Regions from separate parts of the Klebsiella sp. GFKo11 genome, predicted to be linked through region 1. Evidence: predicted binding sites of a transcription regulator. Region 1 holds the regulator's gene; each other region holds the start of a gene.
What was found. Region 1 encodes CRP, which controls carbon source genes, mostly activating them, when cyclic AMP is high. Its sites were predicted from a motif close to ATGTGANNNNNNTCACAT; they were not measured.

Region 1 (5,420 bases):
AGCGTAAAAGCCTGATTCGCCGTTTTGAAGCGTCAGGGATGTTTGAAGAGACAGGTGAGAGCATGGCGACAGGCACAAGAAAGGCCCGCCTGTGGCGGCGTAAGCCTGGAGTGGATATTCATCTTTTCTCACGCAATCTGCTTACCGATTAGCCACAAGACCACATATTGGCTAACCTGCGCACTTCATGCGCGGTATAGTATGTATAAAGATTATTAATTGCTCTGGTGCTATGGTTGATATCACTCCCACAGAAATGACGCCCCCCGAAGACGACTCGCAGCAGTTTCACCCGATGCGCGGCGTTGGCAATCGTCATTTGCAAACCATGTTGCCGCGGCTAATCCGTCGCAAGCTACGTTTCACTCCACACTGGCAGCGTCTTGAATTACCGGATGGCGACTTTGTCGATCTGGCGTGGAGCGAAGAACCATCTCAGGCTCGTCATAAACCGCGATTGGTGGTGTTTCATGGTCTTGAGGGCAGCCTGCACAGCCCTTATGCTCACGGACTCGTCCACGCGGCCATGCAGCGCGGCTGGCTGGGCGTGGTGATGCATTTTCGCGGCTGTAGCGGCGAACCCAACCGAAATAACCGCATCTATCATTCTGGCGAAACGGAAGACGGCTCCTGGTTTTTACGTTGGCTTCAGCGCGAATACGGCGACGTGCCAACTGCAGCGGTGGGTTACTCGCTTGGGGGCAATATGCTGGGCTGCCTGTTGGCGAAAGAAGGTGACGATATTCCTGTCGATGCTGCCGTTATCGTCTCAGCGCCGTTTATGCTGGAAGCCTGTAGTTCTCATATGGATAAGGGGTTTTCCCGCGTTTATCAGCGTTATCTGCTCAATCTGCTGAAGGCGAATGCCGCGCGTAAGCTGAAAGCTTATCCGGGCTCTTTGCCGGTTGATTTACGCCAGCTAAAAGGTATGCGCCGCATCCGCGAATTTGACGATAGCATCACCGCCAGGATCCACGGTTTTGCCGATGCGCTAGACTACTATCGCCAGTGTAGTGCGATGCCGCGCTTAAGCGACATCACTAAACCAACGCTGATTATTCATGCGAAGGACGATCCTTTTATGGATCACCACTCCATCCCGCCGCAAGAACAGCTACCGGCAAATGTCGAGTATCAACTTACAGAGCATGGCGGCCATGTTGGTTTTGTCGGTGGTACGCTGCGCAAGCCGGAAATGTGGTTAGAACAGCGAATCCCGGATTGGCTAACTCGCTGGTTAGGAGGGCAAATATGATTATTCCCTGGCAGGATCTCGATCCCGAAACGCTGGATAACCTGATTGAAAGTTTTGTATTACGCGAAGGCACCGATTATGGTGAGCATGAACGTTCGCTGGCGGATAAAGTCGCCGATGTCAAACAACAGCTGAAAAGCGGAGAAGCCGCGCTGGTGTGGTCAGAGCTGCACGAGACGGTCAATATTATGCCCCGCAAGCAGTTTCACGGCTAAGGCGGCATCACACTATCGTTTACCCTGGGAGTTGTTATGTCTGCCAAACATCCGGTGATTGCCGTCACGGGCTCTAGCGGCGCGGGAACCACGACCACCAGCCTTGCCTTTCGCAAAATCTTCGCCCAGCTAAATCTCCACGCCGCCGAAGTGGAAGGCGATAGCTTTCACCGCTACACCCGCCCGGAAATGGACATGGCGATCCGCAAAGCGCGAGATCAGGGCAAACACATCAGCTACTTCGGTCCCGAGGCTAACGATTTCGGCCTGCTGGAGCAGACTTTCAGAGAATACGGGCTGAACGGTACAGGTCAGTCACGCAAGTATTTACACACCTATGATGAAGCCGTGCCGTGGAATCAGGTTCCTGGCACCTTCACTCCCTGGCAGTCGCTGCCTGAACCCACTGACGTGCTGTTTTATGAAGGCCTGCACGGCGGAGTTGTCACGCCCCAGCACAACGTCGCTGACCATGTTGATCTGTTGGTTGGGGTTGTGCCGATCGTTAACCTGGAGTGGATCCAGAAGCTTATCCGCGATACCAGCGAACGCGGCCACTCTCGTGAAGCGGTGATGGATTCCGTCGTTCGCTCGATGGAAGATTACATCAACTTCATCACCCCGCAGTTTTCACGCACTCACCTCAACTTCCAGCGCGTACCTACGGTGGATACGTCCAATCCATTTGCAGCCAAAGCAATCCCATCGCTTGATGAAAGCTTTGTCGTTATCCATTTCCGCAACTTACAGAATATCGATTTCCCCTGGCTACTGGCGATGCTTCAGGGCTCGTTTATCTCGCATATGAACACGCTAGTGGTGCCGGGAGGGAAAATGGGGCTGGCCATGGAGCTCATCATGGCGCCATTGGTCGAGCGGCTAATGGAAGGCAGGAAAATCAATTAACAAAAAACCCCGGTAGCGCAGCGCATGCCGGGGCGACGAGTTCGCGCCGTTCGGCTTATCCCTCGATCACTTCATAAGAGTGAGTTATGTTTACCGCTTTCTCCAGCATCAGCGCCACCGAGCAATATTTTTCCGCCGATAGGTCAACTGCGCGAGAAACGGCAGCATCTTTCAGCTCTTTACCGGTCACGATAAAATGCAGATTGATATGGGTAAACAGACGCGGTGCTTCCTCGCGACGCTCAGAAGTCAGCTTAACTTCGCAGTTAGTGACGTTATGGCGTCCCTTCTGCAGGATAGAAACCACGTCAATTGCGCTACATCCGCCCGCCGCCATCAACACCATTTCCATCGGGCTAGGCGCTTTATCCCCGGAATTACCGTCCATCAGAATCTGGTGACCAGAAGCCGACTCACCAATGAAGGTTAACCCTTCAACCCATTTCACTCGCGCTTGCATAAATTTAACTCCAGGGCTGTAATTTTCCTGACAGATTACGCGCACATAACAATTCTCGCAACGGAAGGCGACCTAGGTCATGCTGAAGCGAGACACCAGGAGACACGCGGCGAAAGCTATGCTAAAACAATCGGGATGCTACAGTAATACATTGATGCACTGCATGTATGCTGAGGAGTTCACATTACAGGCTGCAGGAAATTTTCAGCCAGATTCCCAGGTATAGGGATTTAATACGATTGCATGCCCGGATGCCGTGTAGTGTCGGCATCTGGAGATAGCTTATAACAGAGGATAACCGCGCATGGTGCTTGGCAAACCGCAAACAGACCCTACCCTTGAATGGTTCTTGTCTCATTGCCACATTCATAAGTACCCCTCAAAGAGCACGCTGATCCACCAGGGTGAGAAAGCAGAAACGTTGTACTACATCGTTAAAGGCTCCGTGGCTGTACTCATCAAGGATGAAGAAGGTAAAGAGATGATCCTCTCTTACCTCAACCAGGGCGATTTCATCGGTGAATTAGGCCTGTTTGAAGAAGGTCAGGAACGTAGTGCATGGGTACGTGCGAAAACCGCATGTGAAGTGGCCGAAATCTCCTACAAAAAATTCCGTCAGTTGATCCAGGTTAACCCGGACATCCTGATGCGTCTCTCTTCGCAAATGGCACGTCGCCTGCAGGTTACGTCAGAGAAAGTCGGTAACCTCGCCTTCCTCGACGTGACGGGTCGTATCGCCCAGACGTTGCTGAACCTGGCAAAACAGCCTGATGCGATGACCCACCCGGACGGTATGCAAATTAAAATTACCCGTCAGGAAATCGGTCAGATCGTTGGATGCTCCCGCGAAACCGTTGGCCGTATCCTGAAAATGCTGGAAGATCAAAACCTGATCTCCGCGCACGGTAAAACTATCGTCGTCTACGGTACCCGTTAAGTCGGCAAAACGGCGTATTGCTATGCAATACGCCGTTTTTGTTTCCCCCTCATGTGGCGCAGGCTGATTTACCACCCGGAAGTCAACTACGCACTGCGGCAAACGCTGGTGTTGTGTCTGCCGGTCGCAATCGGACTTCTTCTCGGACATTTACAGCAGGGCTTACTGTTTTCCCTGGTACCAGCCTGTTGCAACATTGCCGGTCTGGACACACCACATAAGCGCTTCTTTAAACGCCTGATTATTGGCGGCTGCCTGTTTGCTGGCTGTAGCCTGATTGTCCAGCTCCTGCTGCAACGCGAGATCCCTCTACCACTGATTCTCACTGGTCTGGCGCTAATCCTTGGGGTGACTGCCGAAATCAGTTCACTGCACGCGCGACTACTGCCTGCTTCACTTATTGCCGCCATTTTTACCCTCAGCCTTGCGGGTAACATGCCGGTGTGGGAGCCACTGCTAATCTACGCGCTCGGCACCTTATGGTATGGCGTCTTTAACTGGTTCTGGTTTTGGCTATGGCGCGAACAACCGCTGCGCGAGTCACTGAGCCTGCTCTACCGCGAACTGGCTAACTATTGCGAGGCCAAATACAGCCTGCTGACCCAGCATACGGACCCGGCCACCTCGCTGCCGCCGCTACTTAACCGCCAGCAGAAAGTGGTTGATCTGATTACCCAGTGTTACCAGCAGATGCATATGCTGGCGGCCAATCAACGCAACGACCACAAACGTCTGTTGCGCGCTTTTCAGGTGGGGTTGGATTTACAGGAACATATCTCCGTTAGCCTGCATCAGCCGGAAGAAGTGCAGAAACTGGTGGAACGCAGTCACGCAGAAGCAGTGATTCGCTGGAATGCGCAAACCGTTGCCGCCCGCCTGCGTGAGTTGGCGGACGATCTTCTCTACCATCGTTACCCACAGCGCTTTCAGATGGATAAACAGATCGGCGCGCTGGAAAAAATTGCCTGGCAACATCCGGATAACCCGGTCGGCCAGTTCTGCGCCTGGCACTTCAGCCGTATCGCCCGGGTTTTGCGTACCCAGCGTCCTCTGTACACGCGCAACTTGATGGCGGATAAAACTCGACGTTTACCCCTGCTGCCAGCGCTAAAAAGCTACCTGTCGTTTAAATCTCCGGCGTTACGCAACGCCGCGCGCATCAGCGTAATGCTGAGCGCCGCCAGCCTGATGGGCAGCGCACTGCATCTGCCGAAACCCTACTGGATCCTGATGACTGTGCTGTTCGTGACGCAAAACGGCTACGGCGCGACGCGGGTGCGCATTGTTCACCGGGCGGCTGGAACGATTGCCGGACTGGTGATCGCCGGACTGACGCTACACTTCCACGTGCCTGAAGGCTATACGCTGACCGCCATGCTCTTCATCACGCTGCTAAGCTACCTGATTATTCGTAAGAACTACGGCTGGGCAATGGTTGGTTTTACCGTCACGGCGGTTTATACCCTGCAATTACTCACGCTAAACGGTGAGCAGTTTATCATCGCCAGATTAATCGACACGCTTATTGGCTGTCTGATCGCTTTTGGTGGGATGGTTTGGCTATGGCCGCAGTGGCAAAGCGGTCTGCTACGCAAAAATGCCCACGACGCGCTGGAAGCCGATCAGGAAGCGATCCGGCTCATTCTT
Region 2 (5,420 bases), 580 kb from region 1:
CATCCGCCACCTGTTTGGCGGTGACGTTACTTAGCCCGATATGGCGAATTAACCCGCGCTCTTTAAGCTCCAGCAGCGTGGTTAATGGCCCTTCCAGCGAACCTTCAACCGGGCCATGAGCGCTGAGCATACTGCGCAGATTCACCACCTCCAGAACGTCAAGGCCCAGATTGCGCAGGTTATCTTCCACCGCCTGGGTCAGTTCTGCGGGGGACATCGCAGGCAACCAATTGCCTTTTTCATCACGGCGAGCGCTGACTTTGGTGACGATGCATAGCTCGTCAGAATAGGGATGTAGCGCTTTGCGAATCAGTTGATTAGTGACATGCGGGCCGTAAAAATCGGAGGTATCGATGTGATTAACCCCCGAGGCGACGGCTTCTTGCAGCACGCGGATAGCCGTCTCAGGATCTTTTGGCGGACCAAAGACGCCCGGTCCTGCAAGCTGCATTGCCCCGTATCCCAGGCGATAAACCTGACGATCGCCTAAGGTGCCGGTTCCGGATAATTTTACGCTGGACATAGAAACTCCCCCTGATGGTGTGCAGGCTCTAAGTGTATGCCCGTCAGGAGGATTGGGGAGATAAGAATATTGGCAGAAAGTGCGGCGAAAGAGAGCCTTCGCCGCACGGAGGATCAACTGAAGAACATCACCGAAACGCACAGCAAACCGATGACCAGGGTAATAAAGTTACCCACTGAGCGGTAAGGCTTTAGCGCTGGAATAAGATAGGTCGACAGGGTCGGCATGATAAACAGAATCATCGCAATGAGCGGACCGCTGATGGCATAAATCATCGAGATAGCGTTGGGATTGATAAAGCAGACGACAAAGGTCAGCGTCGAAACCAGCAGGATCGACATCGCCCGATTAAACGCGCGGCTTTTACGAATGCCAATCTGGCCGAGCGACGTCTTGACGATTTCACTGGCCCCTTCAATCACCCCAAAATAAGTGCCGAGGAACGACTTCGACATTGCCACTACCGCCACGATAATCCCGGTGACCGCCAGCCATGCCGGGGAGCCCGGCATCATCGATAACGCGGAGAGAATGGTTACCCCTTCGTTACGAGCGGTTTCAATATAGGTTGTCGGTATCGACAGCAGGCAGCTAAAAACGAAAAACAGTACGCTGGCGCAGATGAGGGTGTAGGCCACCTTCATGATTTTTTTGCATTTACCCATGGCCTGCTCGCCATATTTCTCCTGCTGGTCGATAGCAAAAGTCGAAATAATTGGCGTATGGCTAAAAGCGAAAACCATCACGGGAATGGAGATCCAGATTTGGTGGAACGTGTGCGAGGTCAGTTGCATTTGACTGGTCAGATACTCCGGCTGCCAGCTGCCAATCAGATAGATGGAGAGGAACAGGAAGCAGGCGATCAGCGGGAACACTAAAAAACCCATCACTTTGATAGTGATATGGCGGCCCATCAAAAAGATCAGATTGAGCACCAGCACCACGCTCAGGCTGAGCAGCGCGCGCACGCCTGGCGTAATGGGCACATGCCTGGCTAACTGCTCGGCCAGCGAGTTAGTGATGGCGACGGCATAGATCAGGATGACCACGAAAAAGGCGAGGAAATAGAGCCCGGTAATCAGGTTACCGATCTTTTTTCCGTAATAGTGATTAACGGCCCCGGTAATGCCAGCGCCTGGCGCGATTTTGGCGGAGAGAATGAACTGGCTCAGAGCTTTATGCGGCCAGTAAGTTAGCGGCCAGGCGACCAGTGCGGTGATGAACAGAACGATAGCGCCAGCGGATCCCAGTTGGATCGGCAAGAATAACGTGCCAGCGCCTACAGCAGTGCCATATAAGGCAAAACTCCAAAGAGTTTCTTCTTTAGACCAAATTTTAGACATTATGCGACTTTATCAACCAGAAAACGAACAAAAAGGAGTGCAATTTATCACATTTATGATTCGTCTGCGGCGATAGTTTCTGGTGGATAAATGAAGCGGCGGATCGTCGGTTAAGGTACCGGCGATCCGCCAAAAGGTTAGCTACGGGCGATAATGCGTTGCTGGCGATGCTTGAAGACGCGCTCGCGCAGCGTATCCCAGGCCCAGTTAAACGCCATGGTGTAGGGCAGGAAGAACAGCATAAAGCCGATTTCCAGCATAAATGCCTGCAACAGCGAGACGCCGAGCACCAGCGCGACGAGGGTTACACCGATGATGATAAAACCCGACTCAAAGCCGATAGCGTGTAGTGCACGGACGCGCAGGTTACGCACCACGCGCGACACCGGCCACAGGCGGTCGAAAATGGCGTTATAGATGATGTTCCAGATCATCGCGACGGTCGCCAGCAGAATACTCAGTCCGCCCATCTCAACGACCGAACGCTGCATCAGCCATGCGGCAGTAGGGGCGAGAATCAGGGTCGCGAGACCTTCAAAGCTGATCGCGTGGATGACGCGTTCCGTCAGCGTTTTACGCTGTACGTTATGTTGTTGCATGGCTTGTTACCTCTGGCCTTAATAAGAATTTACCCGGCATTTTATGGAAAAATATGATAAACAAAAGATAGTATCCATCGATAAAGTAGATAGTTCATGCGCTATTCTCCCGAAGCCTTAACCGCTTTTGTCGAAACCGTCGCCTGCGGTTCGTTTTCTGCTGCGGCGCGGCGGCTGCGGAAAAGTCAGTCCACCATCAGTACGGCGATTGCCAACCTGGAAGCCGATCTTGGCGTGACGCTCTTCGATCGCAGCTCCCGGCAACCGACGCTCACGCCGCAGGGTGAACAGGTACTGAGCTATGTCAAAGCCATTCTGGCGGCCAGCGACAGGCTGGATGAGCTGGCGATTTCGCTCTCCGGTAAAACGGAGGCACGGCTGACTTTTGTGCTTTCCGATACGCTGCATCCCGATGTGCTTGAAGATCTGCTGGCGCAGTTTGACCGCCGTTTTCCACATACCGAATTTGAGTGCCTGATTGGTGAAGATGAGGATGTTGTCGACCTGCTGCAAAAAGAGCGGGCGCAGGTGGGACTGATTGAGGCCAGGGATAGCTATCCGACGGAGATCGGCAGTATCCGCCTGCCGATGCGAACCGAAATGGCTATTTATGTCGCTCCCGATCACGCGCTGGCGGCCCGGGGCAGAGTGAGCTGGGATGAACTGCATAGCTGGCGGGAGCTGCGCTTAAGTACCTATCTGGAAAGTACTCCGGAACCGGCGCGGGGGCAGGTCTGGTCGGCCCCGAACTATCTGCTGCTGTTCAGCATGGCGGCGCAGGGGCTGGGATGGTGCATTTTGCCCTGTGCGCTGGTGGAGGAGTTTGCCGGCAGCGGCACCCTGGTGACGCTGGACGTTGCCGGCTGGCCGCGAGCGATTTCTATTGATTTACTGTGGAACAAGAAAGCGCCGCCGGGAGAAGCGGGAAGCTGGCTGCGTCAGCATCTGCAGGGGCACGGGAGCGAATAGAAAGCCTCCTTCGTAATTGCCCGGTGGCGGATTGACGTATTGTCGGTCGGGTAGGAAGCTGGGCTGGGTTTTCGTAGGTCAGGTAAGGCGCTAGCCGCCACCTGACAGAAAAGCGGGCACGATGCGTAAAACAGGTTTGTCAGCGACCCCTGGCGCTAAAATCGCCCATGATCTTTGTGATTCTCCTCACTTTTTTTAAACAATTACGAAATTTTTTGATAACAATTCACTACTATGATGCTGTTTCTTTGCGCAGGGGCGGAGCAGAGGTAGAGGATGAAAGATGTCGTAATCGTCGGCGCGTTGCGAACGCCAATAGGCTGTTTTCAGGGCACATTATCGCGCCACTCGGCGGTGGAACTGGGCAGCGTGGTGGTGAAAGCGTTAGTCGAGCGCAGCGGTGTCGATCCCCAAAGTATTGATGAGGTGATCCTCGGTCAGGTCCTGACTGCGGGCACCGGGCAAAACCCGGCGCGTCAGTCGGCTATTCGCGGTGGGCTGCCGAATACCGTTTCTGCTATTACCATCAATGACGTCTGCGGCTCCGGACTGAAGGCGTTGCACCTCGCAACTCAGGCGATTCAGTGCGGTGAAGCGGATGTGGTGATTGCTGGCGGCCAGGAGAATATGAGCCGCGCCCCGCACGTATTGACCGACAGCCGGACCGGCGCGCAGTTAGGCAATAGCCAGCTTATTGACAGCTTGGTCCACGACGGCCTGTGGGATGCGTTTAACGATTATCATATGGGCGTCACGGCAGAGAATCTGGCGCGAGAGTACGGCATCAGCCGTGAGTTGCAGGATGCATGGGCGCTCAGCTCCCAGCATAAAGCGCGGCGGGCGATTGATTCTGGCCGCTTTCGTGATGAAATTGTGCCGATAGCGACCGAGCTCAACGGCACCCCGCGGCTGGTGGATACCGATGAACAGCCACGGGTTGATGCCAGCGCCGAAGGGCTGGCCAGCCTGCTCCCGACCTTCGATCGACTGGGATCGGTCACCGCAGGCAATGCGTCGAGTATTAATGATGGCGCGGCGGCGGTGATGATGATGAGCGAAGCCAAAGCCGAGGAGCTTGGGCTGCCGATTCTGGCGCGGATCCGCGCCTTTGCCAGCGTCGGCGTCGATCCGGCGCTGATGGGGATAGCTCCGGTACATGCGACCCGCCGCTGTCTGGAGCGTGCGGGCTGGAGGCTCGATGAGGTCGATCTTATCGAAGCCAATGAAGCTTTTGCCGCCCAGGCCATTTCGGTAGGTAGGGTGCTGGAGTGGGATGAACGACGGGTAAATGTGAACGGCGGCGCGATTGCTCTCGGCCACCCGATTGGCGCATCTGGTTGTCGCATCCTGGTTTCCCTGGTACACGAGATGATTAAACGCGATGCCCGCAAAGGGCTTGCCACGCTGTGTATTGGCGGCGGTCAGGGCGTAGCGTTGGCAGTTGAACGCTAATATACCCGTCATACTTCAAGTTGCTTATGTGTTGGCTACGTGCGCTCACCCCAGTCACATAGTTATCTATGCTCCTGGGGACTTACGCCCTTGCCGCCTTTAGGCAACTCGAATTATTTAGGGTATAAGCCCATTCTGATGTGATTTTTCTAAGCCTCCCTGCGGAGGCTTTTTTGTTTTTATTATCGAGCACTTTTCCCCGCAAATTCCCTCGTAACCCTCTATTTTGTTGAGCTCGGTCACGTCTTGCTGTGCCATCTTTTTTGAAACAAATAATTACGATCTCGATCACTAAAACATTATTACTTAAAAAATAAAATGCAGTTTCATAAAAAAGAAACGATATTTTAAATTATAAGGGGTACCTCATGTTTGCAAAATCTCTGGCCCTTGCTGCACTCTGTGGCATGTCTTTCGCGGCTTCAGCTGTCACCGTCGATTTACGTCATGAATTTATCGATGGGGGGAAGTCGGACAAGAGCAACGCTGACCGCGTTTCCGTCTCCCATCGTTTCGCTAATGGTTTTGGCTTCT
Region 3 (5,420 bases), 2.7 Mb from region 1:
TCACCGCCGTCTGTGGGCCGGTAGCCCGGATAAGGCGCGCTAGCGCCGTCATCCGGGGCAAACAACGGGAGAATTATTCGACGCCTTTACTGCGCAGATAATCTTCGTAGTTACCGGTGAAGTCCACCACGCGCTCAGGCGTAATTTCGATCACGCGGGTTGCCAGCGAACTGACGAATTCGCGGTCGTGGGAAACGAAGATCAGGGTGCCCTGATACATCTCCAGCGCCATGTTCAGCGATTCAATCGATTCCATATCCAGGTGGTTGGTCGGTTCATCCATGACCAGGATGTTCGGCTTCTGCATCATCAGCTTACCGAACAGCATACGGCCCTTCTCACCACCGGAAAGTACTTTTGCAGGCTTCTTGATATCGTCCTGGCTGAACAGCAGACGGCCGAGGAAGCTGCGCACCACCTGCTCGTCGTCACCTTCCTGTTTCCACTGGCTCATCCAGTCAAATACCGTCAGGTCATTTTCAAATTCGTATTCATGATCCTGCGCGTAGTAACCAATCTGCGCGTTTTCGGACCATTTAACGGTACCGTTATCCGGCGTCAGCTCACCGACCAGCGTTTTCAGCATGGTAGATTTACCCACGCCGTTGGCGCCAAGAATGGCAATCTTCTCGCCCACTTCCAGCAGCAGATTGAATTTTTTAAACAGCGGGTTGTTATCAAAACCTTTCGCCAGCTCTTCGACTGCCAGCGCATTACGGAACAGTTTCTTGTCCTGCTCAAAGCGAATGAACGGGTTCTGACGGCTGGAGGCTTTCACTTCATCAAGCTTGATTTTATCAATCTGACGGGCGCGAGAAGTCGCCTGGCGTGATTTAGAAGCGTTGGCGCTAAAGCGGCTGACGAAGGATTGCAGATCGGCAATCTGCGCTTTTTTCTTAGCGTTATCAGACAACAGACGCTCGCGAGCCTGAGTAGCGGCAGTCATGTATTCATCATAGTTACCGGCGTACACGCGCAGCTCGCCGTAGTCGAGATCCGCCATGTGGGTACAAACCATGTTGAGGAAGTGACGGTCGTGCGAAATGATGATCATGGTGCTGTCGCGCTCGTTCAGCGTCTGCTCCAGCCAGCGAATAGTGTCGATGTCGAGGTTGTTCGTCGGTTCATCGAGCAGCAGGATGTCCGGATTAGAGAACAGCGCCTGAGCCAGCAGCACACGCAGTTTCCAGCCGGGAGCAACTTCGCTCATCGGACCGTAATGCTGTTCCACCGGAATGCCGACGCCCAGCAGCAGCTCACCGGCGCGCGCTTCGGCAGAATAGCCGTCCATCTCGCCGTACAGCACTTCGAGGTCAGCCACTTTGTAGCCGTCCTCTTCGCTCATCTCCGCCAGAGCGTAGATACGATCGCGCTCCTGCTTCACTTCCCACAGCTCGCCGTGGCCCATGATAACCGTATCCAGCACGCTGAACTCTTCAAACGCGAACTGATCCTGACGCAGTTTACCGATACGTTCGTTTGGATCGAGGGAGACGTTGCCAAGCGTCGGTTCCAGATCGCCGCCGAGGATCTTCATAAAGGTCGATTTACCGCTACCGTTGGCGCCAATCAGGCCGTAACGGTTGCCGCCGCCAAATTTGACGGAAATGTTTTCGAACAGCGGCTTACTGCCGAACTGCATGGTGACGTTGCTGGATACTAGCACGGGGTTATCCTGAAAATAGAGAATGAGAAGTGTGATGAACCAGACATTATGCCAGCAAATGCTTCACTTTTCACGGGTCGTAATAAAATCGTAGCGGACGCTTGTGTTAGGGTCATTGTCATATTGCGCGGTTACACTGCTTGATGCGTAATTTTTCTCCATAAATTCGGAAGGAACCTATGACCACTCTCTCCCGCCATCCGGCTTTCTTATCGCTACAGGGCGGTATCAACTTTCGTGACCTGGGCGGTCAGCGTACCGCCGACGGTCGCCGCGTGCGTTCAGGTAAACTGCTGCGCTCGGGCTCGTTGCATATGATGACCCACGATGACTTAAGTCATCTGGATACTATTCCTCTTAGCCGGGTAATTGACTATCGCGACCCGGCTGAAGTGAATCGTAGCCCCGATAAGCTGAACGAACTGGCGCACTATCTCAACGCTCCCGCCAACCCGCACGTTCGCGACGTCAATGCGAAAGTGACAGAGCTGAATGCCTCGACGCTGAATGCCCTGAACGGCGAGCAGTTTATGATCGAACTTTATCGCCAGCTTCCGTTTAATAACGCCGCCTATCGCCAGCTCACCGGATGGCTGATGGAGCCTTTCGATGGCGCGCTGCTGCAGCACTGCGCGGTGGGTAAAGACCGTACCGGCGTTGGATGCGCCCTGACGCTGCTGGCCCTCGGCTGTGATATCCATACGGTGATGGAAGAGTACCTGCTCACCCACGGCATGCTGACCCAGGTCGAAGATTTTATGCTTGAATCGCTCGGCGATGAGCTGACCACTCGCGGGCGGCAAAATCTGGCCGAAATGATGACGGTGCAGGAGTCATATCTCGCCGCCGCGCTCGGCGCAATTAATGAGCGATATGCCAGCGTTGATAGCTGGCTGGAAAAGGAGTATCAGCTCACGCCGCAGGCGCGAGAAGCGCTTCAATCAAGACTTCTGGAGGGGTAGTCCCCTCCGGCCTGGATGCCACAAATTGCGACAACAACCAACGCCCGCAGGCTACACTCAAAACAGCACGGGGAAAAAAATGTGATTTCGTACACATCTCATTTACCTGTTTGCCGGAATGCACATATAATGCGCTCCCATCGACTCCCTGTTTAATCTGACAAAGGCCTGTGTGGCATTGTTTTCGCCAACGACATAAAGAATATGAAATTATCGACTCTCTTCGCGGCAGCCTTCGCCATCGTGGGCTTTTGCAACACAGCTTCTGCTGTAACCTATCCACTGCCTACCGATGGCAGCCGTCTGATTGGCCAAAACCAGGTCATCACCATCCCGGAAGGCAACAAGCAGCCGCTGGAATACTTTGCCGCCGAATATCAGATGGGCTTATCCAACATGTTGGAAGCCAACCCTGGCGTGGACACCTTCCTGCCAAAGGGCGGTACCGTACTGAATATCCCGCAGCAGCTGATTTTGCCGGACACCGTGCATGAAGGTATCGTTATCAACAGCGCGGAAATGCGCCTGTACTACTATCCGAAAGGCACCAACACTGTGATCGTGCTGCCTATCGGTATCGGTCAGTTGGGTAAAGATACGCCGATCAACTGGGTGACTAAAGTTGAGCGTAAAAAAGCGGGCCCGACCTGGACCCCAACCGCCAAAATGCACGCTGAATATATTGCCGCAGGTGAACCGCTGCCAGCCGTTGTCCCGGCAGGTCCGGATAACCCGATGGGCCTGTACGCGCTGTATATCGGCCGTCTGTACGCCATCCACGGTACTAACGCCAACTTCGGTATCGGTCTGCGCGTGAGCCACGGCTGCGTGCGTCTGCGTAACGAAGATATCAAATTCCTGTTTGACAACGTGCCGGTCGGCACCCGCGTTGAGTTTATCGATGAGCCGGTAAAAGCCACCACCGAGCCTGACGGCAGCCGCTTCATTGAAGTTCACAACCCGCTGTCCACCACAGAAGCACAGTTCCAGGACGGTGAAATCGTGCCGATTAACCTGACCAAGTCAGTGCAGGCCATTACTGGACAGACGGATGTTGATCAGAGCGTGGTTGATCAGGCCATTCAGAACCGTTCCGGTATGCCGGTGCGCCTGAACTAAGCTGATAAGAAAAAACAGAAAGGCGGGCCTGGTGCCCGCCATTTTTTTATCCGTTATTGACCAGAATAATGCCGCCATGATCGTAGCGGTAGTGGCAATGGGCATACTCCAGCGGAGTCCCATCCTCCAGATAGATAACCTGCTCAACCTCTAAGACCGGATCGCTCACCTCGCAGTTGAGATGCTCCTTATCCAGATCTTGCGGTTTTATCGCCCGCACTACGCGATACGACCCCATCATTTTTAGCCCCAGCGCCTCCTGCACGTAGCGAAACACCGAGCTTTCCAGATGACTTTTATTCAGGCCGGGCACCAGCGCAACGGGCATCACGGTCAAATCCAGCGATACGGGTTCGTCGTTGAGCAGGCGCAGACGAACGAAATCATAGACCGGGGCGTCGGCGTCGATCAGCAGCGACGTTTGCTCTTTCTCGCTGGGAAAACGCAGCTCAAAGCGAATCACCCGGCTGGTCACTTCCCCTAAATGTTCCCAGGTTTTCGTCGCGCCAAAATAGTCGCTGCCTGGCAGCTCCCATTGCGAAAGCTGGAGAAAATTCTTGCGCACAAAGGTGCCCTGCCCCTTACGGGTGTAGATAAGTCCTTCGACGATAAGCTGACGCATCGCCTGCTGGATGGTCATCCTGCTGGTGCTGAATTCCGCCGCTAACGCGAACTGGTCGGGTAATGGCGCGCTGGCCGGATACTGCTGGCTGATGATGCGCTTTTTAATTTCCCGCGCGATATTCAGATATTTGGCCGTCATTGCCCGATCCTTTTGCTTTGCTGATGGTGGCTGGCGGGCAGAATACACTATCTGCCCGCCTGACGCGCCGTTACATCTCTTCGCCGTTGCTGTGAATAGCCCGCTTCAGCCAGGCATAGCTTTTCTTCGGCACGCGTTTGAGGTCTTTCAGATCGTGGTTTTCACGATTCACGTAAACAACCCCGTAGCGTTTACGCATATCGCCCTGTGAGCTGAGAATGTCGATCAATCCCCAGCCCAGGTAGCCAATCACCTGCGCGCCATCCTCAAACATCGCTTCTTTCATGGCGTTGATATGATCGCGATGATAGGCAATGCGATAATCGTCAGCCACTTCGTTTTCGCCATCCCAGGATTCAATCACCCCAATACCATTTTCAATCGGGAACACCGGCAGCCGCCAGTCGTTGTAGTAGCGGGTGATGATCATGCGAAAGCCCACAGGGTCAATCTGCCAGTTCCACTCGGTGGCCTGCAGATATTCATTCTTTTTATCACCAAACTGCATGTAGTTGTTCACCGGGGTGCCCGGCGGAATCGCATCGCTGTCGAGGGCTTTACTGGCATAGTAGCTAAAGGCCAGATAGTCGATTTTTACCGTCGCCATCAGCGCCAGATCGTCCGGCAGATAAATATCGTCGAAGCCTTCGCGGGCCACGACATGCATCACTTCCGGGCTGTAGCCCTCCCCGGCGTATGCGCGCAGCAGGTTCTGGTTTAGGAACTCATCAAGCTGCTGGGCGCAGAGCATATCGCGCGGTTTGCAGGTCGCCGGATAAACCAGCGCGTGGGCCAGCATACCGCCCATCAGGCACTGCGGTTTGCTCTGGTGCAGATACTGCGTCAGATGGACGTGGGCCATCATCACATGGTGCTGAATCTGATAGAGCTCGCGCAGGGTTTTCTCTCC

Region 2: AC07P6_RS05350 (acetyl-CoA C-acetyltransferase) is a predicted target of CRP. The motif match lies at 3,609-3,626, and genes of this name have one in related genera.
Region 3: ldtB (L,D-transpeptidase) is a predicted target of CRP. The motif match lies at 2,708-2,725, and genes of this name have one in related genera.

The regions. Positions count from the first base shown of each region.
Region 1 is NZ_CM151369.1:523,553-528,972, reverse strand. Features, by position in the region: gene AC07P6_RS02405 (NUDIX hydrolase) at 1-152, shown strand, start outside; gene AC07P6_RS02400 (hydrolase) at 296-1,255, shown strand; gene AC07P6_RS02395 (YheU family protein) at 1,252-1,470, shown strand; gene AC07P6_RS02390 (phosphoribulokinase) at 1,507-2,376, shown strand; gene AC07P6_RS02385 (OsmC family protein) at 2,432-2,836, opposite strand; gene crp (cAMP-activated global transcriptional regulator CRP) at 3,141-3,773, shown strand; gene AC07P6_RS02375 (YccS/YhfK family putative transporter) at 3,825-5,420, shown strand, end outside.
Region 2 is NZ_CM151369.1:1,106,914-1,112,333, forward strand. Features, by position in the region: gene AC07P6_RS05330 (aldo/keto reductase family oxidoreductase) at 1-523, opposite strand, end outside; gene AC07P6_RS05335 (amino acid permease) at 637-1,866, opposite strand; gene AC07P6_RS05340 (multidrug/biocide efflux PACE transporter) at 2,004-2,465, opposite strand; gene AC07P6_RS05345 (LysR family transcriptional regulator) at 2,562-3,434, shown strand; gene AC07P6_RS05350 (acetyl-CoA C-acetyltransferase) at 3,711-4,886, shown strand; gene AC07P6_RS05355 (oligogalacturonate-specific porin KdgM family protein) at 5,255-5,420, shown strand, end outside.
Region 3 is NZ_CM151369.1:4,275,410-4,280,829, forward strand. Features, by position in the region: gene AC07P6_RS20735 (ABC-F family ATPase) at 74-1,666, opposite strand; gene AC07P6_RS20740 (tyrosine-protein phosphatase) at 1,846-2,628, shown strand; gene ldtB (L,D-transpeptidase) at 2,833-3,747, shown strand; gene AC07P6_RS20750 (GntR family transcriptional regulator) at 3,794-4,510, opposite strand; gene AC07P6_RS20755 (glycoside hydrolase family 1 protein) at 4,581-5,420, opposite strand, start outside.